Regions from separate parts of the Alteromonas sp. G4i13 genome, predicted to be linked through region 2. Evidence: predicted binding sites of a transcription regulator. Region 2 holds the regulator's gene; the other holds the start of a gene.
What was found. The regulator ArgR, encoded in region 2, controls arginine synthesis, uptake and breakdown. The targets are predictions, from matches to a motif close to ANTGAATANNTATTCANT.
Positions count from the first base shown of each region.

Region 1: a site for ArgR is predicted at 9,843-9,860, ahead of ACFI6J_RS15675 (OadG family protein). Genes of this name have one in related genera too.

Region 1 covers NZ_JBHNYX010000034.1:2,461-18,505, forward strand. Annotated here, with positions in the region: gene ACFI6J_RS15620 (TonB-dependent receptor domain-containing protein) at 1-156, shown strand, start outside; gene betI (transcriptional regulator BetI) at 230-805, shown strand; gene ACFI6J_RS15630 (M13 family metallopeptidase) at 1,034-3,109, opposite strand; gene ACFI6J_RS15635 (GNAT family N-acetyltransferase) at 3,099-4,424, opposite strand; gene ACFI6J_RS15640 (regulatory protein RecX) at 4,543-5,001, shown strand; gene alaS (alanine--tRNA ligase) at 5,299-7,896, shown strand; gene csrA (carbon storage regulator CsrA) at 8,031-8,222, shown strand; tRNA gene ACFI6J_RS15655 (tRNA-Ser) at 8,788-8,879, shown strand; tRNA gene ACFI6J_RS15660 (tRNA-Arg) at 8,917-8,993, shown strand; tRNA gene ACFI6J_RS15665 (tRNA-Arg) at 9,047-9,123, shown strand; partial or broken gene ACFI6J_RS15670 (acyl-CoA thioesterase) at 9,265-9,755, shown strand; gene ACFI6J_RS15675 (OadG family protein) at 9,975-10,262, shown strand; gene oadA (sodium-extruding oxaloacetate decarboxylase subunit alpha) at 10,282-12,102, shown strand; gene ACFI6J_RS15685 (sodium ion-translocating decarboxylase subunit beta) at 12,106-13,236, shown strand; gene ACFI6J_RS15690 (ATP-binding cassette domain-containing protein) at 13,408-14,214, opposite strand; gene ACFI6J_RS15695 (peptide ABC transporter ATP-binding protein) at 14,214-15,209, opposite strand; gene ACFI6J_RS15700 (ABC transporter permease subunit) at 15,211-16,045, opposite strand, start outside.
Region 2 covers NZ_JBHNYX010000020.1:23,946-39,990, reverse strand. Annotated here, with positions in the region: gene ACFI6J_RS11540 (alpha/beta hydrolase family protein) at 7-1,038, opposite strand; gene ACFI6J_RS11535 (hypothetical protein) at 1,172-1,984, shown strand; gene mdh (malate dehydrogenase) at 2,296-3,234, opposite strand; gene argR (transcriptional regulator ArgR) at 3,472-3,936, shown strand; gene ACFI6J_RS11520 (type 1 glutamine amidotransferase domain-containing protein) at 4,021-4,704, opposite strand; gene ACFI6J_RS11515 (TonB-dependent receptor) at 4,893-8,102, opposite strand; gene ACFI6J_RS11510 (PhnD/SsuA/transferrin family substrate-binding protein) at 8,487-9,380, shown strand; gene ACFI6J_RS11505 (hypothetical protein) at 9,380-10,333, shown strand; gene udk (uridine kinase) at 10,542-11,165, shown strand; gene ACFI6J_RS11495 (NupC/NupG family nucleoside CNT transporter) at 11,178-12,389, shown strand; gene ACFI6J_RS11490 (isopenicillin N synthase family dioxygenase) at 12,559-13,398, shown strand; gene ACFI6J_RS11485 (tetratricopeptide repeat protein) at 13,492-14,652, opposite strand; gene ACFI6J_RS11480 (fasciclin domain-containing protein) at 14,938-15,444, shown strand; gene ACFI6J_RS11475 (MAPEG family protein) at 15,667-16,045, shown strand, end outside.

The DNA.
Region 1 (16,045 bases), on a different contig from region 2:
TTTATCGAAAACATTGGTTCAGGTGCTGAAGAGCTAGAAGTGCGTTTAACAGTAAACAACCTGTTTGATGAAGACTATGCGTCTACCATTGCACCAGGTGCATTTTGGATTGGCGCACCTCGCGCTGTTGCAGTCAACGCACGCTTAACCTTTTAATCGTGATATCATGCCTGCGGCGGCATTGTGCTGTCGCAGGTTATTTTTTAGATTTAAGGTTTGGAGTTGTAGCATGCCCAAGGTGGGAATGGAGCCAGTTCGCAAGAAGCAATTAATAGAAGCAACGCTAGAAGTGATGGCAGAAGTTGGCTATCACGGTACAACGATTAGCTTAATTAGCAAAAGAGCTGGGCTTTCTTCAGGGATAATCAGTCACTATTTTGGTGACAAGCAAGGTTTAATTGAAGCAACGATGCGCCACCTTCTCGATGCGCTAAAAATCACGCAGCGTATTGACGATCCGCTAGAGCGGATTGATTTCATTATTGAAAATAACTTTTCACAAACGCAAGGGGCGAGTTCCGCCACCAATACTTGGTTCAACTTCTGGGCGTTGTCACTTCACAACGAAGGCTTGCATCGTTTGCAGTGTATTAACCACAAACGCTTAGAGCGTAATTTAGCGTTTAGTTACCGCAAGCTACTTAAACCTGAGCAGGTCAAAAACGCCGCTGCGTCTACCGCTGCATTAATTGATGGGTATTGGCTTCGTTATTCCATGGGCAGTGTGGGTAACGGTGATTTTTCAGAGGCTGTAGCCCGTTGTAAACAATACGTTCGCGATATAGTTGCCCAATACGGAAGATAAATAAGCAAACGGAAGTTAAACAAGTACTCGGGGCTGGCGTATAAGTACCACCGAGCGAATACTGATTAGAAAAATAAAAAGGGCGGTTCGAGATAAGTCGAACCGCCCTTTTTAATTATCTACATTTTCTAAATGAGCTATGCGGACTGGTATTAGCTGGCGCCAGATACAAATCTCTATCCGGCGCGAGAAGCTAGCATGTGCTCACTAAGTGCTTAACTCAATGAGTTACCAAATTCTTACGCGCTCTTCTGGCGCAAGATAAAGTGCATCATCTGGTTTCACATCAAACGCTTCATACCATGCATCATGGTTTCTTGGTGCTTGTGCACGATAACGACCAGGCGCGTGTGTACCTGCGCGAAGTTGATTCAGCATGCTTTCTTCAGTGCGTTTTTCTTTCCACACTTGTGCCCATGCAAGGAAGAAACGCTGATCGCCTGTTAGGCCGTCAATTACCGGTGCTTCTTTGCCGTTAAGGCTAAGTTTGTAGGCGTGGTAAGCCATGGCTAGACCACCCACGTCACCAATGTTTTCACCCAAGCTGTTGCGACCATTTACGAAGTTACCTTCGATAGGCTCGTACTGGCTGTATTGCTCGGCTAGCATATCTGCTTTTTCTTCAAACGCTGCGCGGTCAGCATCGGTCCACCAGTTGCGCTGAATACCGTTTGCATCTGACTTCGAGCCTTGATCGTCAAAACCATGTCCCATTTCGTGACCAATTACCGCACCGATTGCACCGTAGTTAACTGCTGCGTCGGCGTTTGGATCAAAGAATGGTGGTTGCAAAATAGCCGCTGGGAATACAATTTCGTTGAACGAGCTATTGTAGTAGGCGTTAACGCGCTGCGGTGTCATACCCCAGCGATTGCGATCCGTTTTCTCTAGCTCACGTTCTACCGATTGGTCTTGGAAGAATGTGCGTAGGTTTCGAACATTGCCTACTAAGTCTTTGTCGCTGATGGTTACGCCGTCGAAAGACTGCCATTCGTCTGGGTAGCCAATTTTAGGGTTAAATGCCATTAGCTTTTCTTTGGCATTTACCTTGGTTTCTTCGCTCATCCAGTCTAGGTTTTCAATACGCTCACCTAGTGCTGTACGCAAGTTCTCAACCAGCTCCGCCATCTGCTCTTTTGAGCTTTCTGGGAAGTATTCGTTTACGTAAATCTTGCCGATAGCAAAACCAAGTGACTCAGTACCAGACATTTGGCTCACTGCGCGTTTCCAACGAGGACGAGGCTCTTGCTGACCGCTTAGTGTACGACCAAAGAAGTCAAAGTTGGCTAGGTAGATATCTTCAGAAAGGAAATCCGCATTGTTTGAAATAGTGTGATATTTCAAGTACGACTTCCAATCAGCGAGATCAGCTTCGTTAATAATTTTAATAACGTCTTTTACTGGCTCAGGCTGTGTAATATTTAGCTCAGGTACCTTATAACCGGTTTGAGCAAAATACGTATCCCAATCAAAGCCAGGGTACTCGTCAGACAGCTTGCTACGTTCAATCTGGTTAAGAGTAAGATCGCGGTCACGGCGTTTTTCGCGAGGCCACTGAATTTCTGCAATTTGTGTTTCAAGGGCAAGAATGTTCGCCGCTTTTTCAGCTGCGTTTTCTTCGCCTGCAAAATTTAGCATCTGCTCGATGTGCGCTACATAAGCTTCACGAATTTTAACAAAACGTTCGCTATCGCTCAGGTAGTAGTCGCGATCAGGAAGGCCTAAACCACCAACACCAACACTTAATTGGTATTCATTTGGGTCAAGGCGGTTGTACCACATACCGCCGCCAATTGGCGTGGTTGAGCCTACTAACCAGCTGTTACCAAATGCTTTGGTTAGGTCAGTTTTGTTTTCAATGCTATCGATAGACGTGAGTACGTCTTTAATTGGCTCAATACCTTTTTCGTTGATGGTATCTGTATCCATATAAGCAACGAAAAAGTCGTGAACAAGCTTTTCTTCTGCATTTAGAGAAGACTTTTCCATTAGCCCATCAATGATGTTTTTAACTTGCTCTTCACTACGCTCTGCAAGACCCGTAAACGCGCCGTAGCGAGTTTTGTCAGCGGGCAGCTCGTAGTTGTCGTACCATGTACCGCTCGCGTACATGAAGAAGTCATCACCAGGTTTTACCGCTTCATTACGAGCGGTCAAGTCTACGCCAAAAGAGCCTAGTTCCGCTTCGCCCTTCATTTCTGGCGCTTCAACATTGCTGGTTTGCTCTTGGGCTTTTTCAGGCTGACCGCAACCAGCAAGTCCCAAAGATGCCGCAATCGCTACGGCAAGAAGTTTATATTTCATCGTTTTTCTCGTTGTGATTATAAGTGTCGTCGTTAGGTGCAGTGACACTCGTTGTTTTTAAAGTAGGCACAAATTCCTTGTTAAACGGTAAAGCATTCCGTGCCTGATTAAAATAGCTTGCGATATGTGGCGTTTCTCGCTGTAAAAAGTCTGCTACAGCAGTGTGAAACGACGGATGTTGTAATTTGTGATGAGAACGGCAATAAATGGGCTCGAAGCCTCGAAGTATTTTATGTTCACCTTGGGTGCCGGGATTAAAAAGCGATAGCTTTTTCTCAATGGCGAATTCAATGCCTTCAAAATAACAGCAGGCAAAATGTAGCCCGTCTATTTCTTTCAGTGCTCCCCAGTATCTGCCATACAGTCCTGTCTCATCATAGAAAAAGAGGGCGCTGGCTACTGCTACCTCATTCTCTATTGCCGTAACTATAAGCATGTTATCGCTCATGCTCTCGACTAGCTGCTCAAAGAACGCATCGTTCAAATATCCCACGTGACCGCTTCGTTTTAAATAGGTTACTTTGTAACACTTTGTGAAAAACTGCAGTGTCTCTGGGCTAATCTCACTGCCGGTATGATGGGTGAAGCGAACGCCTTGCTCGTTCAGTTTACGTCGACTTTTCTTGATATCTTTTCTTTTGCGGGAAGTAAGCGCGTTAAGAAAATCGTCGAAATCACCATAACCGTAGTTATGCCACTGAAACTGAACCGCGTATCGGGTCAGGTAGTGGTTGGGAATACTGGGTTGAACTTTGAATTGGTCATTAGGCAAATCATCGGCTAATTCACTGGCCTCAGGCTCGTCTTTACCAATAAGTTGAGCTGAGGTGCTTTCATTGGGAAATAGCCAATGAAAAGAAGATAAAGCCTCACCAAAAACGGACTCTACATGCGCTGTCAATGTATTTTCCAGTTCACTTAAAAGTGACGGAGTAAGCGCAATGTGCCCATCAGAAAGTAGTCTAGAGCCTGTTACAGGCGTGAAGGGGATGGCCGATATCCATTTAGGATAATAGTCGAGACCGTGCTGTGCATAAGCATTAGCCCATGCGTGGTCAAACACGTATTCACCGTAGCTGTGAGTTTTCAGGTAGCCGGGAATAACGAGATTAACAGCCTCATGCTGACCTTTCGCTATAGCAATATGGCAAGGCTGCCACCCAGATTCATTGCTGCACGAGCCGCTGCGTTCTAGCGCATGTAAAAATTCATAAGAAACGAAAGGACCCGATTCTTTTGCGAGGTATTGCCAGCGCTCTTTAGAGATCTGTTCAATCGAATCTATTATTGTTATGCGATAGTTGGATGCTGTCATGCAGTTTACATCATGTAGAGGTTAAGTGCGTAAAACGCTAGATAGTCGCAATGTACGAGTAATTAACGCTAAAATAACGCGGTTTCTACGTTTAATACAGAAGAGTAAGTTTACAAAAATGTCAGAGTTCGACCGAAAAATCATTACCGACGCGATTACTCGCATGCTGGCACGACGAGAGCATAGCTTTAACGAGATTATGCGAAAGTTGCAGCAGAAGGGAATAGCGAGTGATGCTTTCATGCCTATTCTGGAGGAATTCAAAGATGCTGATATCCAAAGCGATGCTAGATTTGCAGAAAGCCGAGCTCGCGCACTGTATTTAAAAGGGAAGGGACCCCGCGCAATTAAATTAGACTTACAGCAATACGGTGTAGATGAAAGTACTGCAGAACACGCAATGAGAGAGATTGACGCTGACTGGTTTGAAAGTGCTAAAAAAGTAAAAGAGAAAAAGTTTGGCGAGTTTTATGAAACCGAATTCGCGTTGAGACAAAAGCAGAAACAATTTCTTCAATATCGTGGCTTTTACCAAGATCACATTGAATATGCTGTAAGCGCAAACGAATCTAGCTAAAACGGCTGGTTTATGCTCATGTTTACCGACAAATAGATGCCGTTGGCGATTCGTTTTATGAATACTGGCTATTTTCGTCTACTTAAAGTGAAATTTGAGCCTATCTTCTCCCCGTTACACTTAACAAAATTGCGTTATCCATGGTATTGTTGCGCAAATTTGTGTGCATTTTAATTATCCAGAGAATTATAGCGAGGATAAGCGTATTGCGTATTCGCAAACTGCCCCGATTATAAAGCTCATTAGAACAGGCAAATCGCACGTTTCAAAAATAGAATAAAGGAAGTTAGGTTTTCAATGACATTATCAACTGCTGACTTACGTAACAAGTTTATCGATTATTTTAAAAGCCATGGCCACCAAGCGGTGGCGAGCTCGTCACTGGTTCCGGCAGATGATCCCACACTTCTTTTTACCAACGCGGGCATGAACCAGTTTAAAGACTGTTTTTTAGGTGCGGAAAAACGCAGCTATACCCGTGCGGTATCGTCACAGCGCTGCGTTCGCGCAGGTGGTAAGCATAACGACCTTGAGAACGTAGGTTACACTGCGCGTCACCATACCTTTTTTGAAATGCTGGGTAATTTCAGCTTTGGCGATTATTTCAAAAAAGAAGCGATAGAGTTTGCGTGGAATTTCCTTACCAAAGAAATTGGTTTGCCAAAAGAAAAGCTCTTAGTCACCGTTTATTCTGAAGATGACGAAGCTTTCGACATCTGGGAAAACCATATTGGTGTTCCAAAAGAAAAGATTATTCGCATTAGTACGTCAGATAACTTCTGGTCTATGGGCGATACCGGTCCATGTGGTCCTTGTTCTGAAATCTTTTACGATCACGGTGCGCACATTTGGGGAGGTCCTCCGGGAACACCAGAAGAAGACGGCGACCGCTTTATCGAAATTTGGAACCTGGTATTTATGCAGTTTAACAAACAAGCTGACGGTACCATGGAGCCACTCCCTAAGCCTTCAATCGATACCGGTATGGGCCTAGAACGTATTTCCGCTATCTTGCAGAACGTGCACAGCAACTACGAGATCGACCTTTTCCAAAACTTGATCAAATCAGCAGCATCAATTGTTGGAAGCGAAGATTTAGAAAATAAATCGCTACGGGTCATCGCCGATCACATTCGTTCGTGCAGCTTCTTAATTTGCGATGGCGTTATGCCATCAAATGAAGGGCGCGGATACGTATTACGTCGCATTATTCGTCGCGCTGTCCGCCACGGCTATCAACTTGGCGCAAACGATATTTTCTTCTATAAGCTTGTAGCATCACTTGCCAAAGAAATGGGTGAAGCGTATCCAGAACTTGTAGACCAGCTACCGGTAATTGAAAAAGTACTACGTGTTGAAGAAGAGCAGTTTAGCAAAACGTTAGCCCGTGGTATGGCTATTCTAAACGATACACTAGAAACTCTAGAAGGCGACACAGTGCCGGGTGACGTAGTGTTTAAGCTTTACGACACCTATGGTTTCCCTACTGACTTAACCAATGATGTAGCGCGTGAGCACGACCTTAAGATTGACGAAGAAGGTTTTGAAGCTGCTATGCAAGCACAACGTGCCCGTGCACAGCAGGCTAGCAACTTTGGTGCAGACTACAATAGTAAACTCGCCATTGACCACACAACCTCATTTACTGGGTACACCGATGTAGAAGGCCAGGCGAATGTGGTTGAACTTATTGCCGACAATGCGTTTGTTGAGAAGCTTGAAGACGGTCAAGAAGGCGTTGTGGTATTAGACAGCACACCGTTCTACGCTGAAAGCGGTGGTCAGGCAGGTGACAAAGGTGTGCTTCGCGTGGCAAACGGTGAATTCATCGTTACTGACACCCAAAAAATGGGTAATGCGTTTGCACACAAAGGTATTGCTAAAGGTTCGGTATCTAAAGGTGATACGGCAACCGCAGCGATTGATGCAGCAAATCGTGAAGCCATTAAAAAGAACCACAGCGCAACGCATTTACTTCATGCAGCACTGCGTGAAATTTTAGGTGAGCACGTAACTCAGAAAGGTTCATTGGTTGAAGCGCCGCGCATGCGTTTTGACTTCTCGCATTTTGAGGCAGTAACGGCTGAGCAACTTGCTGAGATTGAAAGACGAGTTAACCAAGAAATACGTGCAAACCACACGTTAGCAACTGAACTAATGGATTTGGATGAAGCCAAAGCATCAGGCGCAATGGCGCTATTTGGTGAAAAGTACGACGAAAAAGTTCGCGTGGTAACCATGGGGCCATTCTCTGTTGAGCTATGTGGTGGTACTCACGTTACACGTACTGGTGATATTGGCTTGTTTAAAATTACCAGTGAAGCGGGTATTGCATCGGGCGTTCGACGTATCGAAGCAGTTACTGGCGAGCATGCACTTGAAGTCGTGCAAACCCAACAAGCGACACTGTCTTCATTGTCTGCGTTATTGAAAACAGACAGCCAAAATGTACTTGATCGCGTAGTTTCTCTACAAAATCAGACTAAAGAACTAGAAAAAGCACTCAATTCTGCGAAACAAAAATTGGCGAGTCAGCAAGGTGCTGATATGCTTAGTAATGCAGTAGAGATAAATGGCGTTAAAGTTCTTATTGCGAATTTGGAAGGTGTTGAAGCGAAGTCATTGCGTTCAATGATGGATGACATTAAAAACCGAATTGGTGAAGGGATCGTAGTATTAGGTGTGGCTAATGACGCGAAAGTGAATCTTATTGCTGGCGTTACTAAAAACCTCACTAGTAAAGTTAAAGCGGGCGAGCTAGTTAACTTTGTTGCATCACAAGTAGGTGGCAAAGGGGGCGGTCGTCCAGATATGGCACAGGCAGGCGGTGACCAGCCTGAAAACTTGGGCCAGGCGCTAGATTCGGTTAACGCTTGGTTACAAGATAAGCTATAATTATTTTTGTGTATAACAGTGAGTTTTTGAAGTGACGCAGAAACATGGAATCACTGTCGCTTCCATCGGGTCGTGCCGATGGGTTGGCAAATCTTAATGGATGATGTTCAGTATTAAGGAACAGGAGCAAGCGAATGCTTATTTTGACTCGTCGAGTTGGTGAAACGCTTATGGTTGGTGACGATGTAACCGTTACCGTACTAGGTGTAAAAGGGAATCAGGTACGTATCGGTGTGAATGCACCAAAAGAAGTTTCTGTGCACCGTGAAGAGATATACATGCGCATTCAAGCAGAAAAAGGCGGTCAGCCAGGCTCTGCAGAATAATTGCATTATACGCTTCATTGGAAAAGGTCAGCTTACGCTGGCCTTTTTTGTTTTAAGTGAGTAAATCTTATCGGGCTTTAGCGCAAGTCTATTGTTTCTGTTCTATTTCGCCAGAAATGACGTTGTGATGTCTCGCGCTAATGACCAAGTTAAGTCTCTGGGTCGTGCACAGCTTTTTTCTAGCACAATGCCTTCTGGGTGGACGATTTTTAAATAGAGACATATACCGCTTTATTTGAGATTTTGGAGCGTTTTTAAATAACTTAAGTAAGTAATACGAATCAGCGTACTTGGTTATGAACAAATAAATTCAAAACTTTTTGATATTATTCTTGAAAAATTGACTAAATTATTAAGGCGGGTCAGTTAAAACTGCAATGAAGCTGCGCATATTCAAATGCAAATTAACGAGCATCGTTAAATAAAATTCGGTTTAATTGCTTGTATTGCGAACAAATTACTGGTTTTTTGCTCGAATCGTTTAAAATGGCAGCGGGTGAACAATTTCTTTATAAAAAAGGTTTGACTCAGGCCAATGAATCCGTAAAATGCACCCCGCAGTCAAGGAGAGGTGGGTGAGTGGCTGAAACCAGTTCCCTGCTAAGGAACCATACGCATATACGCGTATCGAGGGTTCGAATCCCTCCCTCTCCGCCATTATTCGTTGGCAGTGACGGCCAACAACAAGTTTTGCGCGTGTGTAGCTCAGCTGGATAGAGTACCTGGCTACGAACCAGGCGGTCGGAGGTTCGAATCCTTCCACACGCGCCACTTATTTTAAAGCGTCACCTTTTGATGTAAAATTCAAAAGTACACAAGTTTACGCGTGTGTAGCTCAGCTGGATAGAGTACCTGGCTACGAACCAGGCGGTCGGAGGTTCGAATCCTTCCACACGCGCCACATTGAAAAACCCACCTTTTTAGGTGGGTTTTTTCATTTCTACTCCTTTTATTTTTGTTCTCTCCACTTTCGTCTAAGCGCACTGTTTAAAATTTAAGCTAAACTTAATGTGTCTAACAGCAGTAAAGCGCGAGGTACGCTATGGCACATCCATCTACTACTTTTCGATTTTTAGCAGAACCTACCGACGTAAACTTTGGCGGTAACGTTCACGGTGGCATGCTCTCTATAACAGCTTAATGAAATGGATTGACCAAGCAGCCTATGCCTGTGCCGCGCAGTGGTCCAAATGTTACTGCGTCACGGTGTCTGCCAATGGCATACGTTTCATAAAACCTATAAAAGTAGGTCAGCTAGTTGAGATAACCGCATCGTTGGTACACACTGGAGCGTCAAGTATGCATATCTATGTTGTGGTTAAATCGGGCGACGCCACGGAAAACACTACGTCTGTCGCAAATCGCTGTTTTATAACTTTTATGGCGGTGGACTGTGAGGGAAGCCCAGTAAATGTGCCTGCTTACGTACCCGAGGATGAACGACATATGCAGCTAGAATTAGTGGCGATGCATGCGAAAGATTTCGCTAAACAGCTAGACAGTGACTTTACGGAAAATATAGGCTTTCATTAAGGCGTGAGTATAAATGAACGTAAACGTAGATTGCTGGCATCGGCAACGCTTATGCTAATTCCTAAAATATACTTTTGTTGCAAATTTATTAAAGAATAATGCATTAAGTTTCATTTTGGCGGGTTTTATTCATTTTAAAGTGGTTTTTTATGCTGCTTTGTTGTGTTTTGAAAAACCACGTGATACTTATTCAGGTACGAAATAACAACAGGTTTGAATATGAATTCGGGATCCGTCGCTAGCCTGCTCTTTGAAGCAGCTTCTCTTATGCTTATAGGAATGGTATTTGTTTTCTCATTCTTAGGGCTTCTTATTGTGGGTATTCATCTCATTGCCCGATTTTGTGAAGCTTTTCCCGGTGAAACAGCAGAGCCTTCAGCTCATTTAAAAGGGCCTTCAGCTAATTTGAGTCGAAACAATCAAGCGGTACAACCAGGAATAGACGGAAACGTTATCGCAGCTATTTCTGCCGCAATTCATACCCATCGCCAAAATTCTAAAAAATAAAGCCTAATCAGGAGTTACCATGTCTAAGCCTCTGGCCCTTACCGAGCTGGTTCTGCGTGATGCCCACCAATCCCTTCTTGCTACGCGCATGCGTATTGAAGATATGCTTCCCATAGCGGAAAAACTAGATAAAGCTGGCTTTTGGTCAGTTGAATCTTGGGGTGGTGCTACATTTGATGCCTGTATTCGTTATTTAGGGGAAGACCCTTGGGAGCGCATCAGAAAGCTAAAAGCAGCCATGCCTAACACGAAACAGCAAATGCTGTTGCGTGGTCAAAACCTATTGGGTTACCGCCATTATGCTGACGATGTTGTCACTCGCTTTGTAGAGCGTGCTCACGAAAGTGGCGTAGATGTATTTAGAATTTTTGATGCCATGAATGACATTAGGAATTTGAAAACCGCAATAAAAGCGACCATAGACAGTGGCGCTCACGCGCAAGGGACAATTTCTTATACGGTAAGCCCTGTGCACAATCTTAAGCTTTGGCTCGAAATGGCGAAACAGCTTGAAGACCTAGGGGTTCATTCTATCTGCGTAAAAGATATGGCTGGGCTTTTAAAACCGTACGAGTGCGAGGCATTGATTACCGGATTAAAAGAAACGGTTGATGTACCAATTGCCATGCAGTGCCATGCCACAACAGGGTTGAGTACGGCGACGTATCAAAAAGCTATCGATGCCGGTATTGATATGCTGGACACGGCTATTTCTTCAATGAGCATGACTTATGGTCATAGTGCAACTGAGACCATGGTTTCTATCGTAGAAGGTACAGAGCGCGATACGGGTATTGCACTACCCGAACTAGAAGAAATTGCCAGTTACTTCAGGGAAGTAAGAAAGAAATACAGCAAGTTCGAAGGCAGTCTCAAAGGGGTAGATGCACGTATTCTTTTGGCTCAAGTACCGGGCGGAATGCTAACCAACATGGAAAGTCAGCTCAAAGAGCAGGGCGCTGAAGATAAATTCGAAGAAGTGTTAAAAGAAATTCCACGGGTAAGGGAAGATCTTGGGTTCATTCCTCTTGTTACGCCAACCTCACAAATCGTGGGCACGCAGTCAGTGCTTAACGTACTCACCGGCGAGCGTTACAAAAGCATTACAAAAGAAACCGCAGGCGTTCTTAAAGGTGAATATGGCGCTACCGCAGCACCAGTAAACAAGGAGTTGCAGGCGCGTGTGCTTGATGGCGCAGAGCCCGTGACATGCCGGCCTGCTGACAATATTGCACCAGAGCTGGATACACTGAGTAAAGAGCTTGATGAACTGGCTCAGAAAAAGCAACTCTCGCTGTCAGACGATAAAATTGATGATGTTTTGACTTATGCCTTATTCCCGCAGATAGGCCTAAAGTTTATCGAAAACCGCGGCAACCCTGATGCGTTTGAACCTGCACCTAGCGCGCAAGAGTCGCAAAGCTCGAGTGCGCCTAAGCCTGCTGAAGCCAAGTCAAGCTCACAAGGGGCTACCGCGAGTGAAACTTACGACGTAAACGTAGATGGAAGAGTGTATCGCGTAGAAGTGGCACCTTCAGGTACGCTGACGAGCGTTACACCTGCTAGTGGCTCTCAGACGCAAGCACAGCCTCAAACCAACAGCGCTGCGCCATCAGACTCTAACTCTTCTCAGTCTATTGATGCACCGCTTGCAGGTAACGTATTTAAAGTTTTGGTGAGAAACGGCGACAGCGTGTCAGAAGGCGATGTGGTGATGATCTTAGAAGCCATGAAAATGGAGACAGAGATCCGCTCCGCATTTACAGGTACTGTTACTGACATTACCGTTGGTGAAGGCGATGCCGTAACCAGTGGTCAACCGTTAATCTTATTGGGGTAGTACATGGATAAGTTAATGGTACTTTGGGATAGTACCGCGCTTGCGCACTTTGAAGCCGGCCAGCTGATTATGATGGCAGTGGGTTTCGGCTTGTTGTACTTGGCCATTGTTAAAAAGTTTGAGCCATTGCTTTTACTGCCCATTGGTTTTGGTGCATTGCTTACTAACATCCCTATCGCTGGTTTTTCAGAAGCGGGTGGCTTGCTGCACTACATATACAAAATCGGCATAGATACAGGGGTATTTCCTCTGCTCATCTTTATGGGGGTAGGCGCAATGACTGATTTCAGTGCACTTATTGCTAACCCCAAAATGTTGTTACTTGGCGCAGCTGCGCAGTTCGGTATTTTTGCTACTTTGTTTGGCGCGATAGCGTTAAACCTTATACCTGGCTTTGAGTTTACGTTAAAAGACGCGAGTGCCATTGCTATCATAGGTGGCGCGGATGGGCCTACTGCCATTTTCCTCGCCTCACGCCTTGCGCCTGATTTGCTCGGTGCGATTGCAGTCGCTGCATACTCTTATATGGCGTTGGTACCTATTATCCAGCCACCTATCATGAAAGCGCTGACCACAAAAGAAGAGCGCGAGATAAAAATGGGTCAACTACGACCTGTGTCAAAGCGAGAGAAGATTATTTTTCCGCTTGCTGTTCTGTTTATGACTATCTTGTTTTTACCTGCAGCAACGCCACTTGTCGGTATGTTCTGCTTCGGTAACTTAATGAAAGAGTGTGGCGTGGTAGACAGATTGAGCAAAACAGCCCAAAACGAGCTCATCAATACGGTCACTATTTTCCTTGGTTTAGCAGTAGGATCAAAGCTATCAGCTGAAGCATTCCTTACGGTCGAGACTTTAGGTATTTTGGGGCTTGGGGCTATCGCGTTTGGTATAGGCACTGCCGCAGGCGTACTCATGGCCAAGCTTATGAGTAAGCTGTCTGGTGGCAGTATAAATCCACTGATTGGCGCAGCTGGCGTCTCTGCTGTGCCGATGGCAGCCAGAGTGGTGAACAAAGTTGGGCTAGAAGCAAACCCTCATAACTTCTTACTTATGCATGCAATGGGACCTAACGTGGCTGGTGTGCTAGGTAGTGCGGTTGCCGCAGGTATTCTATTGGCTCTGGTTGGCTAGAAAGCACGAATGCATTGCTGTACAAGGGGCAATTTATTTGCCCCTTTTTTATTGCATGGCGTTTGTTCAAAAAAAGGCTTTCTAGGGTTTTCTTTTTGTGACGAGTCGAGCGTGCCAGTTCGGAACATAAGTGCGCTTCTCAAAGAAAACAGCACCCAAACGATAAGCTCTTTATTCTCGAATTGTGTTTTGTGGCACCAGTGATTGGTAGGCGGTAACGAGTTTCTTAGTGCGCGTATGCTGGGGCCACCTAAAGATAGTTTCGGTCTTGCCTTCTTCTACAATTTCACCGCCTTCCATCACAATAATCCTGTCTGCAATGTGTCGTACAATACCCAAGTTGTGACTAATAAAGATAAACGCCAAGCCAAGTTCTTGCTGAAGCTTCAATATAAGATTCACCGTTTGCGAACGAATGGAAGGGTCTAACGCTGCAAAGGGTTCATCAGCCACTAACACTTTGGGCTTTAACACAATGGCTCTGGCTAGCGCTACGCGCTGCTGCTGTCCATCAGAAAGCATATGTCGATAAAAGTAATAGTGTTCGCGCAAGAGGCCTACCTTCACCAACATATCTTCTATAATTGGTTTGCGTTCTGCTTCGCTTAGGCCTGTATTCAAACGCAATGGCTCATCCAAAATTTTTCCCACAGGAACCGATGGATTCATCGACTCGGAGCTATGCTGCAAGATCATACGAATGTCATGGGTACGTTTTTGCTGGCTATCTTTAGACTGATATTTGGCTAAATATTTGTGTGTGTTAATTTCAATTTCACCTGCATCAGCAGGCAGTGCACCTACCAAGAGCTTAGCCAACAGGGATTTACCTGAGCGGTTTTCACCAATTATTGCAATGGTTTCACCGCGCTTTACGCTTAAGTTCACTGGACCAAGTTGAAAAACTTCAGGACGTTTTAGCCAACGTTTCCTCTCGTTATGAATAAACGTGAGATCTTTCACCTGCATGATATCCATTACAGCTTCTCCATATGTAGAGGGAAGTGACAGCTGTAATTGTGATCGTGAATTTTACGCACGGCTGGCGTTTGTACACAGGCGCGCTGTGCACGAGGGCAGCGCGGACCTAATCGGCAACCAATAGGCAAATGCTGTAGTGTGGGAATAGAGCCACCAAGCGTGGGTAGCAGCGATTTCGGTGGTAAATCTTTTCTGAAGCTCGGCGCGCTGTCTAGTAATGCTTTTGTGTAAGGGTGCAGAGGGCGCTTCTTAATGTGCTTCATTCTACCTGATTCTACAGTCTGCCCTGCATACAACACCGTCATAGAGTGAGACATACTTGCAATTGCCAGTAGGTCGTGACTAACAAACAAGATCGAGAGCGAGCGGGTCTGATTCAAACGCGTGAAGAGCTTCAGAATTTGTGTTTTTGTTGTAGGTTCCATTCCCCGAGTTGGATCATCGGCGATGAGCAATTTAGGCTGTGAAACCAAGGCCATCGCAATCATGAATTTTTGACCTATGTCAGCCGGTATTTGATGAGGAAAAGCGCTTAAATAATGCTTGTGGTACTTTATTCCTACTTTGTGAACGGTGCTTATTGCGATCTTTTTGCGGTGTTGTGCTCGTTGCCAGAACCAGCTCCCTTCAACAAATTCATCGGGAATGCTCTCTTCCAACTGCTCTCCAAGCGTTGCCGATGGGTCTAAACTTGCCTGTGGGTTTTGGAATACGACCGCTATTTCTCGGCGCATTACCTCACGACGCTGCTGCACAGACATACTCAGCAGGTTTTCACCATTCCAACTCATGCGGTCAGCCGTTAAATTCCATTGGCTAGGAAGGGCTCCGCAAATGGCGGACACGATCAAGCTTTTGCCTGAGCCAGATTCTCCTACCAGTGCGCGAATCTCCCCGCTGCTAACTGACAGGTTAACTTTGTCCAACGCTTTAATTGCGCCATCGCTGCTCTGCATTTCCAAGGTGAGGTTTTTAATATCAAGCATTGGCATATTAATGACTCACTCTTTTTCTAAGTGCTGAACGCAAACCGTCACCCACAATGTTGATAGATAGCACCATGAAGAATATTGCCATTCCGGGGACGGCAACGTTCCACGGTGCTAGATAAGCAACATCTAGCCCATCAGCTAGAATAACGCCAAGTTCAGGAAGCGGTGACTGTGCGCCTAAATTCAGAAAACCAAGTGCAGATATGTCGATAACGGCAATAGAAAGTGCAAGCGTGCCCTGTACAACCAGCATTTCGGTCATGTTGGGTAGTATAGAATGAACAAAAAGTTGCCATCTACTGGCACCGTCCAATTTAGACGCCACTATATATTCTTTTTTCATTTCGGCGCGCACAAAACTTCTTGTGTGGTGCACAAACTGTGGAATAAGTGCAAGGGTAATTGCCCACATGCTGTTAACCAGACCGGTACCCAATATTGCAACGATAATAATCGCAATAAGTAGCGTGGGAATGGCCATAAGTGCATCGAGTAAGTGGTTGACGATACTTGAGCGAACACCCCGCAGCATGCCAGCAAAGGTCCCAAGGCTAACGCCGACTAACATGGCAAGCACAACAGTAATGAATGCGGAGCCTAGTGTGATGCGACACCCATAAATTATGCGGGTAAATAGGTCTCTACCCAACGCATCAGTACCGAAAATGTGCGATATAGAGCCATTAGCTAACCAGCTAGGCGGTATTAACAGTCCGTCGATATTTTGTTCCACGGCATCATAGGGAGTGATGATTGGTGCGAACAGCGCGCAAACAACAAACAACGCCAGCATAATCAGGCCAAGCATGGCGATGTGGCTCGCTTTAAATGATGCC
Region 2 (16,045 bases):
ATTGCGTTATTGAAAGTGCACCGCTAACCAACTATTGATTTCGCTTTCCACTTTATCGCGATAGAAAGTTAAACTATGATCGCCGTTTTCGTAAACAACCAGCTTATGCGAGTGGTTATTGTCTTTTAGATGCTGTGCCGCCTTAAGCGAATGTGAAACATCAACGCGCATATCTGCGCTTCCGTGCACTAGCAAAATAGGTACATCAGGATTTAGCTCATCAATCCATTTTACCGCTGAGCGTTCATCAAGGGCTTTTGTTTGGTTTTGCTCCATATTCGGAACAAGTTTATTAAGCAGCGCCTGCATGTCTGGACGGCGCGCCACAGTTGTATGCAAATCAGACGGGCCTGCTACAATCACTGCGCTGGCAATGTCACTTGTGTTCTTTCGAAGCGCCTGCCATGTCATCATGCCGCCACGACTCACGCCATATAAGGCAATCTTGTTAGAGTCGACATTAGGTAACTGTTTGGCTATTTCAATCAGTCGCAAAACGTCGTTTACATCATCGCCGCCAAATTCATCTTTACCTTGGCTAAATTTAGCACCGCGGTAGTTACTCGCTAAGACAATATAACCCTGCTGCGCAAGCGGCATTAGACGCTCAACCACGGCTATGCGCGTTACATTATGTTTATGGTTACCACCGCGATTATAAATAATCACGGGGAGTTTTTTGTCACCAACATGCTTTGGCGACACCATAACACCTGAAATTTTCAATCCATCCGACTCGTATTCAATCCACTGGGCACTTGTATCCTTCATGAGTGCATTGAACTTTTTAGGATTGACCGCTTTTTGCCATCGATCCACAAACGCAACTTTTTGATTATTACTTTGCACATGTGCTAACCATGCCTTGTAATCGGTAAAGGGAAGTGCATCGCCTTTGAGCGTTAATGCTTCAGGCAACTGAGCAAACGCAGTGTCTGCCAATGACGCCGTATTGCTTGTTGCCGCAACCGTATTGGCGTTAATGCATAAACTAAAAAATGTGATGGAAAGTAAACTAGCGCATTTAAAAAAAGTCATAACACATCCTTGTTTAATTCGAACAAAAAGAGCTTCAAGTCACTAGTAAATAACGAATGTATTTGTGACTCAACAAAATACGCATATAGTTAGTAACAAAATTTGTACCCCATACATTTTAAGGGAATAAAAAGTGCGAACATTTTTACTACTAACCTTTTCTACTTTGCTTTTGCTTTCGTTTAATAAGCTCTCTTTCGCAAGCACAATGGAATTACCCCCGGGTTTGTGGGAAGGCATAAGTCAAGATGAAACGACATTTAGGTTGCTTCAAATACAAGAAAGTGGCGAACACAGCTTTTTTGAAATCGCCATCCCAGGAGGCTTCAAAAAAATGCGTCGCACACCGTTTACCAATGACGACATCACTTGCATAGAAAACCGGTGCACAATTAAAACAACGATCGAAGGTGATGTTACACGCACGCTTACTCTTTCGCCTCACTTAGATAACGCTTTTAACGTATTAGAGTCGAGCTATAAGGACAAAGAAAGTTATATTTCTCAGACTTATCTAATCGTTAAACAGGAAGCAAAGTCAACGCCGAGAAAGTTTTTAGAAAACCGCAAGCAGATACTATCTAATGCAAAGCAGCATATCGCTAATCATCCTTTTGGCACTTGGATTGGTGTTATGCAGTATTTAGATAGACCCGAATTAGCTTTACTCGAATTGTACGAAAGCGAACGAGGCTCACTGCGCGTTTATAGAAAAGGGGAAGACGCATTTAGGGAAGTCCAATCACCATTTACTGCTGACGATGTAAGCATAGATGCTCGAGTCATCGAAATTGAAGCTTCCCACACAACTTTCGCTTCAAAGATTATCCTATTCGTTCTTACGGACAACATGATTTCCGGCTATACATACGCATTACACAAAGGCTACCCAGTCGCGATGGGCCCAATAAAGTTGTTTAGAATAGAGCCATTACAGACACAGTAAGTCAATTAGGAAATAAACTTATTGCTAGCTATGGGTAAAATGCTTAATTGGCGGTACTTTAATAAATAGGCGCTTCTGTGCCTAGGATGCCGCGACAAAGCCTACAAAGACGCAACAAAAAAGGCTGGATACGTAAGGTCGTAACAGACTGCTCTTTTCTAAAAAAACTTCAGTGATTAGGCTATTGAGATATTCGGAGTTGGCGGGGCTTTGATAAGTAGGCTCTCCACCGCAGGGATGCGGTGGCGAAGCCTACAGGGAAGTATTCACGGCGTGCCTACGTTCAAAGGCCTGCCAATGACACTCACCAATTAGCCGTTTACGAAGTCTACGCCTAGCTTGATGTCGCCACGTAGGCCTTCAAGCATGTCGTTTTTCGCTTTTTCTTCAAATGCGCTTAGCTCGCCGTATGGCAAGATTTCTTCAACACCGTTTGCGCCTAGGCGAACTGGATGTGCAAAGAATGCTGCGTCGTCGCTGTCGTCAGTTTGTACATAAGTGTACTCAACAACGTTCTCACCTTGCATTGCTGCAACTAGAGATAGACAGAAGCGTGCCGCTGCTTGACCCATTGATAGGGTTGCAGAACCGCCGCCCGCTTTAGCTTCAACAACTTCAGTACCCGCGTTTTGGATACGAGTAGTTAGGCTAGCAACTTCTTCGTCTGTGAACTCTACGCCTTCAACTTGTGAAAGTAGAGGAAGGATAGTTGTACCAGAGTGACCACCGATTACCGGTACGTGCACAGAAGATACGTCTACACCTTTAAGTTCAGCAACAAACGTTTCAGCACGGATAACGTCTAGTGTCGTTACACCGAAAAGCTTATTCTTGTCGTAAACGCCTTTTGCTTTAAGCGTTTCAGCTGCAATAGCAACAGTAGTGTTAACTGGGTTAGTGATGATACCAACACACGCGTTCGGGCAGTTATCAGCTACACCTTCGATTAGGTTTTTAACAATGCCGGCGTTGATGTTGAATAGATCAGAGCGATCCATACCTGGCTTACGAGGCATACCCGCTGGAATTAGAACAACGTCTGCTCCAGTTAGTGCATCAGCTAGGTCATCTTTACCGTGACCGGTTACTTTTACCGCAGTGGGGATGTGGCTCAAATCAACGGCAACACCAGGAACAACTGGCGCTACGTCGTAAAGCGCTAAATCTGAACCTGCTGGCAATTGTGTTTTCAACAACAAAGACAGCGCCTGACCAATACCACCGGCAGCACCTAACACGGCTACTTTCATACCATTTCTCCTATGGGATTACTTCACGTATTTAAACGGAACGTCACACTAATGCAACGCGGGGGAAAACTCAATCACCGGATCGTCTTATTAACGTTATTTATGGCGATTTTATCTCGATATTCATTATCATGAATGATTATGCAAAGAAATTGCGCAAAGTCTACCTGTACGGCACAATATACGCATACTAAATATAATTCCTAACGATAACCCTCAAAAAAGAAAAGAGCGCTAATGGCAAACGCAAAACAAGAGCTACTCATCAAAGCTTTTAAAGAAATTCTTAAAGCAGAAAGTTACGGTTCACAGGGTGAAATTGTTGATGCATTAAAAGCACAAGGCTTCGACAATATCAGCCAGTCTAAAATCTCTAGAATGCTAAGCAAATTCGGCGCGGTACGCACGCGAAATGCCCGAGGTGACATGGTGTATTGCTTGCCTCCAGAGCTAGGTATGCCTACGGCTAAAAGCCCTCTTAAACAGCTAGTACTGGATATCGTTCACAACAACGTAATGGTAATCATTAGAACCAGCCCTGGTGCTGCACAGCTTATTGCTCGTCTACTTGATTCATTGAGTAAAAAAGATGGCGTATTAGGGACGATTGCGGGTGATGACACGATTTTTATTGCCCCTGCTGACGTGACAAGAATTGAAGAATTAAGACAACGCGTTGAAGATTTATTTGAAAACGTTTAGCCATGGCTCCAAAAGCTGACAATCAAAAAATAAGAAACCGCATACAAGATGCGGTTTCTGACTCGGTAATTAACTGAAGCTTTCCTAAGATAAAAGCTTAATTAGCGCATCTGCTGCGGGGCGTGACGATGGTGGATTCTGTCCCGTTACCAACAAGCCATCAGTACACACTTTTACGGCGAAATCGTCGGCACTTTCATATTTTCCACCCTTTTTGACTAGCTCATCTTCAACTAAGTAAGGCACTACGTCAGTGAGTTCCATTGCCGCTTCTTCGCTGTTTGAAAATCCAGTTACCTGTTTACCATCAACTAAGTACTTGCCATCTGGAGTTTTAACGTCCTTAAGCACGATTGGAGCGTGGCACACTGCACCAACAGGCTTATTCGCTGCAATTGTGTCTTCGATTAACTTAATCGAGTGCGCGTTGTCAGAAAGGTCCCACAAAGGGCCGTGACCGCCCGGGTAAAATACGGCGTCAAATTCTTCAGCACGCACATCTTCAAGCGGTATGGTCGACGCCATTGCACTTCGCGCCAGTTCATCTTTTGTATATCTTATTGCGTCGTCTGTCATCGCATCATCTGCAAGGCTATTTGGGTCGATAGGTACTTGGCCTCCCATTGGCGACGCAAGGGTAATCGTATAGTCTTGATCTTTAAATGCGTAATATGGCGCTGCGAACTCTTCTAACCACATGCCTGTTTTCTTACCCGTATCACCCATTATTTCATGAGACGTCATTACCATTAGCATACGTTTTGTCATAAGCCCTCCTTGCGAGCATTTAAAAAATTTTCTCGTCAGTTAATTCGTGTAGTGGAGGGACTTAGATCATAAGCAAAGGCTATGCGCGGTAAGTAACAGGTGTGTGAGATAAATCGCAGACATAAAAAAGTGCCACTTCCTGTTAAGGAGAGTGGCACCTAACACTACAACTTTTTTAAACTAAGTAATTAGAAGTCGTATTTAATACCGAACTGAACTTGCCATACTGATTGGTCAAGCACTTCTAGGTTTTTAATACGTGAATCACTGTTCAAGTCAAAATATTCATATTGACCATCTACGATATTTGCAGAAACTACAGCACGCTCATATTCATAGCGAGTACGCTCGATGCGGCCCCAATCGTCATTCAGTAGGTTACCGAAGTTTTCTATATCAAAGAAAACCGTCAACTTATGCTCAGGGTAAAGCGCTGGTAGTTCTTGTTGAATACGCACATCAATGATTGTTGACCAGCGAGAGTTGTCGCCATTACGTTCAGCAATTCCACCCTTGTACTGAGCTAGCTCTGAACTATTAATATAGTCGATGAACTCTTGCTGAGCTGCTAGGTCACCACCAAATGAAGTTGCTGCAAACAATGGATCATTGATGCCATCTGGAACGTAAAGCAGGTGTCCTGCATCATCGTTACGGCTTTCACGCGCACAACGACCACCACCAACATCTAGCACACATGCGTTGTTTTCATCGAATGTGTAGCTATAAGGCTGGCCAGAGCGACGCTCGGCAAAGATTGAAACAGTCGTTTCATAGCCGTCAATTAACTCTTTCTTCCAATTGAAGCGCATTTTCCAAAGGTGCTCGGTCTGGAAGTTAGACGTGCCAGCTTGTGGTTGTTGACGATCATAAGCAGCAAAGTCGGAGTAGTTAGATGTCGCAGTTGAAGATGTACCATAGCCGATATCTTCTACGTCAGCATAAGTATAACTTGTAAAGAAGTCGAATGAGCCATAAGAGGTATCCCAAGCTTTTGAAGCAGACAAGGCGTATAATATTGAATCACCTTCATCAATTGAGCTTGTTACGATAGCTTCTGGACCTTCGCTACAGTCATAAACACCACGACCATCAGGCGCTGTACTAACTGGGTTTTCGCAGCGTTGATCATACCAGTAAGTAGCATTTTCAAGCTTGTTGTAAAGCACATCAGCAGAGAACAACCAACCTTCTAGTTCTTCCATCTCTGGCTCGTGCGCAACACCTAAGCTTACTTTCCAAGTTGTAGGTATATCAAAGTCATCTGCCAGCGCGTTCACATCGCCATCTGGGTCAATGTTAGCAAGCTGGTCAAGAATGTTCTGTGGAATGTACTGGCCTGTAGCAGCATCTGGTGTAGTAGGAACTTGGTATGTCTGACCAGAACCAAAGTCTTGATAATTGTCAGAAATTACGCCGTCATTTGAGTAGCTGTTTGATACCCAAACGCTTGGCGCCCCACCAGAGAAGCGACCAATACCACCACGTACAGTTGTATAATCAGACGCATACCACTGGAATGACACACGAGGAAGAATTACATCCAGCCCATCAACATCATTGGTGTTTGAATAGCCGTAGCGGTCTACAAAGTTTTGGTTCTCGCGGATAGAGCCTTCAGCTTCATACCAGTCATAACGGATACCAGCGTCAATAGTTAACTCAGCTGTCGCTTCCCAAGAATCTTGGAAGTAAAGTGAGTTGTAGTTGTAACCCCAGATCGCACGAAGGTCGTTCTCATCGTTTGTAATAGCATTATTGTAAAGCAGCGCAGAAGCTTCAGCATTTGCAAGGTCTTCTAGGCTGTTAAATAGGTATGAACCTTCAGAGTTTTGTGCAAATAGGTTATTTACGTCAACTTCTTCACGCTCATAACCAAACTTCATGATATGGTCGCCAGTTGTGTAAATACCAACTAGTTTAACTTGGAAGAAGTCCTGATCAAGAGAGTTACCGTGACGGAAGCGGTCTGGACCAATCGTCAAGTAATTTTCATCGCCATCGACTTCACGTAGGAAAACGGCAAAGTTAGGGAACTCAGAACCATTTAGCGACTCTTGGCCTGTAGCTTGCGTTGTTTTTGCTACTTTGAACTGTGTAGAGAAGTCTGAAGTCCAGTCAGAGAAGACGTGTGCAATGAAACTTTCAACCTTTTCTGAGCGGTCATACCACGCAGAAGATGCGCCAAGTACTTCGTCTTGCGCTAGGAAGTTGTTACCATTTTGCTCATTGATTGAGTTACCGTCGGTAAGCATATAAGTAAACTTAGCGCGGTGATCATCGTTGATATTCCAATCGATATTTGCAAGAACTTTCTCGTCTTGTACATCGTCTTTCTGGAAGTTGCCTATGTCAAAGCCCCAAACGTCAGAAACGATTTGAGAAACTTGGGCAACATCATCTAGCGTGATATTTGGAACTTCATTAACGGCGCCTGACCCAGCAGGCCCACGATTAAGCGGTGCTACAGATTCAAATTTATCGTAAGCTACAAAGAAAAAGAGCTTATCTTTTATTAACGGACCACCTAAAGTGGCAACAAACGTTTCTTCTTCGAAATCAAGATTGAATTCTTCATCACCATTGTTATCGCCAGCGAATGAATCGTCAGTGTAATAGTAACCAACTGAGCCGTGGAATTCGTTCGTGCCTGATTTGGTTACAGCGTTGATTGTACCACCGGTAAACCCGTTATACTCAACGTCAAACGGCGCGGTCTGGATTGACAAAGATTCAATTGCATCATAAGAAATTGGAGAGCGCTGAGTAGGGTAACCGTTAGCGTTAAGGCCGAAACGGTCGTTTAATGCTACACCATCCACTGTCAAAGAATTGAACTTATTATTCGCACCCGCAATGCTAAGCTCTTTTGAACCACCGCTTTGAACGTTTACTGATGCAAAAGGGTCAAGTTGAGCCGCATCTGTAATATCACGGTCAATCGATACTACTTGCTGAAGCGCTTGAAGACCTAGACTTGTGCTAAGAGCTTCATTAGTATACCCAGTGCCTGCAGTACTACCAGTTACAGTAATAACTTCAGTGCTACGAGACGACTCAAGTTGAATTGGAAGATCCAACGCTTGGTCTAGAGAAAGATAAACGTTTTCTACTTTCGCAGGAACGAAACCATCACCTGAAATAGTGATAGTATAAGGGCCACCCACGCGAAGACCGCGCGAAGAAAAAGTGCCGTTTTCATTTGTGGTCGCGACCGAGGAAGTACCTGTTGGTTCGTGTTTAATTGTGACTGTCGCGCCAGAAAGGTCTGAGCCAGCTTCAGTGACAACATTGCCTCGAATAGACGACGTTGTTGTCTGTGCCGTGGCTGTACCAGCCAAACCTGCAGCAACAGCAACAGCGATCGCTACGCGACTTAGCTTTGCTTTGAAGTTCATGTGTGTGTTTCCCTTTTGTTTAAAATTCTTTTTTACTCGGCCTAGTGTAGTGCAAAAAGTACTACATAAAACCTATGACTTTCACTGAACCCGACAAATTGTCGTAAAGGTTCGTGTCAAATTTATTACAATTTTATATTTTTATTTAACAGCAATCGCCCGAGGCTATTGAGTTTGCAAAATAATACTTGACCACATGGTCAGGTTAATTTACTTGTTATTATTATTGTCAATCTGCGACGAATAGCTGATTCTATTCTTGGCAGATATGCTACTAATAAACAGCGTTTAATAAAAATCAGGTTTACTTATAAAAATACGTAATTTTTCAATGAGTTAACACAATAAAATAAATTTACCTATTGCAATAAATAACCTTAACTGATGAAATCACTATATAAATCGTTAATTCATTTGGTCGTTTTTTTGACGAATTTCAGAATTGTTGCTACCGGAAAGTGGATAATTTTTATCTTAGCTGCACTTGTGTGCGGTTCGATAAACTATTTTCAAAATTCCGATGAGTATAGTGACATCGCCCCACAAACCGGTCAATATTTGACCTGCAAAACTGATTTACAGGGCAATAGCGACGTCTTTTCTGTGTATGTTACTGACGGTAGAATTGCTGAAATGGCAAGCGAGCGCCTATGCAATGATAAAACGATTAAGCGCCAATACGGTGAAGTTAAAGTTACAATAGGCCAAAGTGATTACGATACCTTTCGATACATTAATCATGGCGTTGTTGATTTAGCGCTGGTGAAAAGTAATGTCGTAGATGCGTTCGGGGCTGACCAAATTTATGGATTAACCAAAGTAGCATCGCATCCTGACTACTCAGCTTTTTTTATCGCGCTAAGAGAACGACCTCTACTATCTAAAGAGTACTTGCTAGGTAAAAAGATAGGATTGCTCGATTATCCGAGCAGCCGTTCTGGTCATATTGTTCCCAAAACTGTTTTGCAGAACCTCGGACTCAGTGACTCCAATTTAGATATTGTTTACTTCAGTTCTCACCAAGAACTGCGACGAGCTTTGCTCGCGGGTGATATTGATATTATCTCCTCATATTGGGCAGAAGAAGACAAAGACAACTTCTCAAGAAACTATGCAACGCCGCTGCAGGAAAGTGTAAGTGGAATGCAATGGTATTTGAAAATGCAGACGCAAAACACAGACTTATTTTGCGCTATACAGTCGGTAATTCATGAAGTTGCAATGTCTCATCCTAGACCTTATTACAAAACTATTACATTAGAGGAAGGGTGTAACTAATGGGTAGTAAGAGAATATATTTTAAGCCCAAAGCCTTTATCATCTTTAATGGTCTTGTCTTGTTAGCATGTTTCCAATGCATCGCTTTGACTGCACAATACTTTTCACACCATACTTCTCTTCACCGTGCACTTGATAAGGTAGAGCGAAGGGTAAGCCTAGACAGCGCGTTTTTAGACGTTGGAAACAACACCCTTAACACGCCTGTAAATCAGTTCGCCATTTACCGTTATCTTGGAAAACTAAACGGCACGCTTAAGGACGAAAACTACCCCGTTCTAGTCAGAGGAATCCAAGATATTGTGACGAGCAATGAAGACTTTACGGGTTACCCTTTGTCTTTTACGGCAAATTTCGTCAACGCTGAACAAGTCATTAAGGTAGAGATGCGAAGTAAAGCCGTCACCAGTACTTTTGCTTTTAGTTGGACTGCGCTTATCGCATCATTACTCGTTACACCATTTTTTGCTGTTTCGAGTAAAACCAAAAGGAAACGCGCAACCTTAGAAGAAGTTATCCCTCCTTCCCCAAAACTCGTAATCAACTTAAAAGATAAAACGATTTCTAACGGAATCGATGACAAAGCCATCACGTTGCAGAATAAACCACTGTGCTTTTACACGGCTCTAGTAAAATATTGTATAGAGCACCCCGATCAGCCTCTACAGCCACATAAAGACGTTCCGACTGAACTACTGGCTCTGGCCAACAAGTGTTTTGGTCGATTAATCGAATTGGGCCATACCAAGCGAAAACGCCCAGATTTCAATGCAAATTTAGATAAAACCCTCAGCGAAATACGCGCTGCACTCGATGATGTATTCTCTGGTTATGTTGATGAAAAAGAAACCTACTACCCGCCCAGAGCACAAGGTGAGGGCTCTCGCTCGAAGCAGCATTCGTATGCATTACCGAGTATTAAAGACGACGATATAGAGATAATTGGTAACTAGCGATATTTTGACTTGTTCAAATAAAAACTGACCACTTGGAGAACTTTTTGGTATTTTTTGCAAGCTGACTAAACGCCCTTCAATACCTTGAAAATACGGTAAAGTTCTAGCAAAGACCGATCCAAAAACCGAGAACTTGTGAATATAACATTGATTCGCGAGGCCTAAACGCGTATCTTTGCACCAACAAAATCAGCTTTATAGTACTATGCAATCGCCACTTATTATTGCCATTTCTGGAGCTTCTGGCTCTGGGAAGTCTCTTTTTACAAAAAATTTGTTTAACGGCTTCAGTGCTCAAGGCCGCCCTGTTCAAGTGCTGCGCGAGGATCACTATTACCGTGCGCAAGATCATCTTCCCATGGAGCAACGTGAGAAGAACAACTATGATCACCCGAATGCCTTTGAACATGAGCTTTTAAAAGCACACTTGCAAGCATTGCGCGATGGTCAGCCTATTGACTATCCACATTACTGCTACAAAACGCATACACGTTTGCCTGAAACTGAGCGTCTAAATCCTGCGCCAGTCATTATTCTTGAAGGTATCATGCTACTTGCTCGTACTGATCTACTTCCTTTGTACGACGTGAAGATCTTCATTGATACTCCTCTTGATATTTGTTTGATGCGCAGAATGATGCGCGACCTAAAAGAACGCGGTCGTAGTATTGAATCTGTGGCAAAACAGTACGAAGAAACTGTTAAGCCTATGTATCATCAATTTATCGAACCTAGCCGCTTCACTGCCGACGTAGTAGTGACGCAAGGTGGCAAAAACCAAATTGCATTAGATGTGATCAAATCACACATTCAGCAAGCGCTTCTTTAAGGGAACATTACTATGGTGAGTTTACTGGGCATTGCAGTCCTTCTGGGTATTGCCTTCGCGTTATCATCAGCGAAACGCAATATAAATTGGCGCACCGTTGGTGGCGCATTTGCTATTCAAGCATCCGTTGGCGCGTTTGTCCTGTATTCTGAACCTGGTAAAGAAGTATTGTTGAGCGCGACGCGTTTTGTCGCCAACATCATTGCTTATAGCCAAGAAGGCATTAATTTCTTGTTCGGTCCTATTGGCGACAAGTCGATCGCGTTTATTTTTGCCTTTAACGTGCTTCCAGTTATCGTGTTTTTCTCGGCGCTTATTGCCGTTCTTTATCATCTCAAAGTAATGGGTTTGATCATCAAGGTTATCGGTGGCTTTTTACAGAAAGCGCTGGGAACTAGCCGACCTGAATCCATGTCTTCTGCTGCCAACATTTTTGTAGGCCAAACAGAAGCGCCTCTTGTGGTTCGCCCTTTTATTCCGCACATGACGAGCTCTGAGCTATTTGCCATTATGGTGGGTGGTTTGGCGTCAATTGCTGGTTCAGTAATGGCGGGCTACGCAGGCATGGGGGTAGATCTTAAGTATTTACTAGCAGCCAGCTTTATGGCTGCGCCAGGTGGCTTACTTATGGCAAAAATCATGTTGCCAGAAACCAGTAAGCCAAATGAAGATTTACATGACGTAGATGCGGAAGATACCGGCTACGCCAATGTATTTGATGCGGCCGCCAGTGGCGCTGCATCAGGCATGCAACTTGCGTTAAACGTAGGTGCAATGCTACTCGCTTTCATAGCACTTATAGCCATGTTTAACGGCCTTATTGGCTGGACAGCAGGGTTATTTGGCTATGAAAACGTGACGTTTGAAGGGATCCTGGGTTATGTGCTTCAACCTCTTGCATGGGCAATCGGCGTACCATGGGAGGAGGCGCAACTTGCAGGCAGCTTTATTGGTCAGAAAATGGTAGTTAACGAATTTGTTGCCTACCTAAACTTCCTAGAGAACCAATCACAGCTATCTGAAGCATCTCAGGCCATTATCACCTTTGCACTTTGTGGTTTTGCAAACTTCTCTTCTATCGCTATTTTGATGGGTGGAATTGGTGCCATGGCACCAACACGCAGAAAAGAAATTGCGAGACTGGGGTTAAAAGCTGTTATTGCTGCAACGTTATCTAACTTAATGAGTGCCGCGCTAGCGGGCTTTTACCTCTCTCTTGGTTAAATTTCATTAATTTGGACCAGTTGGTCAAGATTTTACTAGACTAACTGGTCAGGTTTCTGTAAATTACGCGCAAATTCCTCGCGGGGTTGATTTATGTCAATTTCTGCGACTTTTTTCTGTAGCCCGTCTACCTTTATAATGCCGCAGTCAAAATATACGGGATAAAGTTATGCAATTAGTTGCTGTTGATTACCAAGCGGAAAACGCACAAGAAGAATTCGTGAAGTCACTTCGCGAGACAGGGTTCGGTGTTTTAAAAAATCACCCTATCCAACAGTCATTAGTTCAAGGTATTTACGACAATTGGCAGGGCTTCTTCGACAGTGAAGAGAAGAACGATTACCTGTACAACAAGGGTAAACAAGACGGATTTTTCCCTCAGAGCGTATCTGAGGTAGCCAAAGGCTTTACGAAAAAAGACATTAAAGAGTATTACCATTTCTATCCGTGGGGTCAGTGTCCAGAAGCACTACACCCGCAGATTTCCCAATACTATGGGGAAGCAAACACACTAGCGAAAGAGCTATTGGGTTGGATAGAAAAACATTCTCCTTCAGAGGTGAGCGATAAGTACAGTCAACCGCTAGGTGACATGATCAAAGATTCTGATCAGACCTTGCTACGTATACTGCACTACCCGCCACTAAAAGGTGATGAAGAAGTAGACGCAATTCGCGCAGCTGCTCACGAAGATATTAATTTGATTACTATCTTGCCTGCAGCCAACGAGCCTGGATTGCAAGTACAAGCTAAAGACGGTAGTTGGATTGAAGTTCCTTGTGATTTCGGGAACTTGATTGTGAATATTGGCGACATGCTTCAAGAAGCGTCTGGCGGATACTTCCCATCAACTACGCATAGGGTTGTAAACCCAGATGGTGCTGACATGACGAAATCTCGTATTTCACTGCCATTATTTTTACACCCTAGACCGGATGTTGTTCTTTCAGAACGTCATACCGCAGGGTCATACCTGCAAGAGCGCCTTCGTGAGCTGGGCGTTATATAAATTAAGTTCCTTTTGTAGTGTTATTCTTTTGCCGCAGCTAGTCTGCGGCTTTTTTTTGCCTAAATTATACCGCCTACCTTCTCAACACCCACTTCATTGATTATTCGCTAAAGCTGATAATTTGGACTGATAACGAGACTTGTCTTGCCTGTTGTTTGCATGCTTGATAGCGCGAGACAAGTATTGCTCAGCGTTGGTTATGTCTCCGCTTTCAAAATACGTTTTCGCTAATCCAAACAGAATTTCATGACGGGTATTATCAAGTTTTAGTCCCTTTAAATAATATGATATCGCTGCCTCGTACTCTTCATTATCGAAAGCTTGTTCACCCAATATATAGTGGTAAAAGGGATTGCTTTGGCGTTTAGTATCCACCATTTGGTTGATTGTTTTCGCCTCTTCAAACCTATCTTGATAACGGTAAAGTATCGATAAATTTTCCCATGCTGTGAGGTTTTCACTATTCAAAGATAAAGCATGCTTGTAGGCCGCCTCTGCTTGTTCGTATGCATCGGCCATTCGATAAAGTACTCCAAGATTGACCCAACTTTGGGCCAGTTCCGGTGCGATGGTAGCAGCAGCCCTAAAATAGCTATAGGCCTTGGTATAACTGTTGGCAACAAGCGCATCAGCTCCGTTATTGTTGTAGAACATCGCTATAACTTTTTCCTCTGACACAGCGATTCTAGGAAAGTAACTTCTGAGGGTTTGGGGGTCGAAATCCACGTCCGCAAAACTTCCTCCAATAGAGACGACATTGGGATCTTCTGGAAGTTGAACTCGTAAGTTGATATGACCATTTAGTAAACTGTACCCTTCTCGACGAGTCCAGTATTCAGGGATTTCTACTTCGTAGAACGTGGCTTGTAGCCCTACATGTTTCGCTAACGCATACGTCATAATGGAAAGAGACAAACAATTCGCGGCTCTATTATTGAACGTAGTATTTGCTGTGGTGTTAGCGCCGTTTCTGTAAAGCATTCCCTGATCAGAATGGTCAAATATGGCCTTCACTAACCCTTTTACATTTTTTTGCAGCGCGCTTTTTTCATAGACTGCTTGCTCAGCAAAAAACTGTGCGTCTTCGTCTAAGTAAAAAATTTCATCTGAAGACTCTACGGGAAATAACGTATAGGAAGGAAAGAGACTGTCGTTTAACAAAGTGGGCGCAGCTTTTACATGCTGATTATCAGTAGATTGGCAAGCGGCAAGCACTATGCATAACAACAAAGGAACAGCGAGTCGAGCATTCATAATAGGCACCTTTCTTATTTACTCGATAGATTAAGTATAGCAGCGCACCTTTAATTTACATTTTATTTACATCTCACTTTAAAGCTCGTTCAACGCATAATTTTTCTCGCTTCCTTAGGTGCTCATAAATTGCGACTTGGCATTACACAAAGTTAATCATCAAATTTCCATGAAGTGCCGTAACAATTCTCAATTCAGTAGCTTTCAGTGGCGTAGGTCAGTAGTTGGCGAAACGAAGGATGTTGAATTTCACTTAACGTAATTTAATAGGTAAAAGGAAAGAATATGAAAAAGTTAATTAGTGCGTTCTTCTTAGTTGTATTGAGTGCCTCAGCGGTTGCTGGCCATCATGCCAAGGATGGACATAAAGATATTGTCGACACCGCAGCAAGCAACGACATGTTCTCAACACTTGTCACCGCAGTTAAGTCTGCAGACTTGGTCACTACACTAAAGGGAGACGGGCCATTCACTGTTTTCGCTCCCACCGATGAAGCTTTTACTGCACTCCCGGCAGGCACCATTGAAATGCTATTGAAACCTGAGAATAAGCAAACCCTTGTTAAAATTCTCACTTATCACGTAGTAACGGGTAAAGTCACAGCAAAAGATGTAGCTGGGCTATCTGATGCCACTACCGTCGAAGGAAGCAAGGTAATGGTCTCAACTGATATGAATAAGGTTATGATAAACGACGCAAATGTGATCAAAGCCGACATCATGACGAGTAACGGTGTTATTCACGTGATCGATACCGTGTTGCTTCCAAACGATGTTAAAGCGGCGCTGTAATCCCTCTTGCAAAGAAAAGCGCTGAAAACGAAAGCACTAAAAATTAGTGCTTTCGTTCATCGATTTATGGATGTGCTTCGATCTCTTCAACAAGTCTCGGCGTAGAAACATTAAACGGTTAGTTGGTCACGGGCATGTTTAACATACGCATGTTTAAACAGGCCTTCGTTGTCATCTAACCAGTCGTCTGAATCCATTCAAGGAATAAAGAAAGGAGTTCACGTGTTCACAGTCTACACATATAGTATTGCGGGCCTTTTGCTTATAAGCTTTACCGTTTTCGTGCAAAACATCGTTGCCGCTATCGCTCACAGAAAACAGTCTCGCTATATTCCAGGGAAAGTCAGCGAGGAATTGAGTCATGATAGTTTCGTATTCAGAAGCCACAGAACATTTCACAATTCGCTCGAAAATATTCATCAGTTTACGCTCCCAGCTCTTCTTTGCATTTTTCTTGGCGCATCAACCAGCATACTTGCAGCACTTGTTTGGATTTACGCGCTAAGTCGCATCATTCATATGGGACTGTATTACGCAATCGCTACAGAAAAAAATCCAAGCCCAAGAAGCTATTTTTATATGATAGGCACGCTGTGTACCT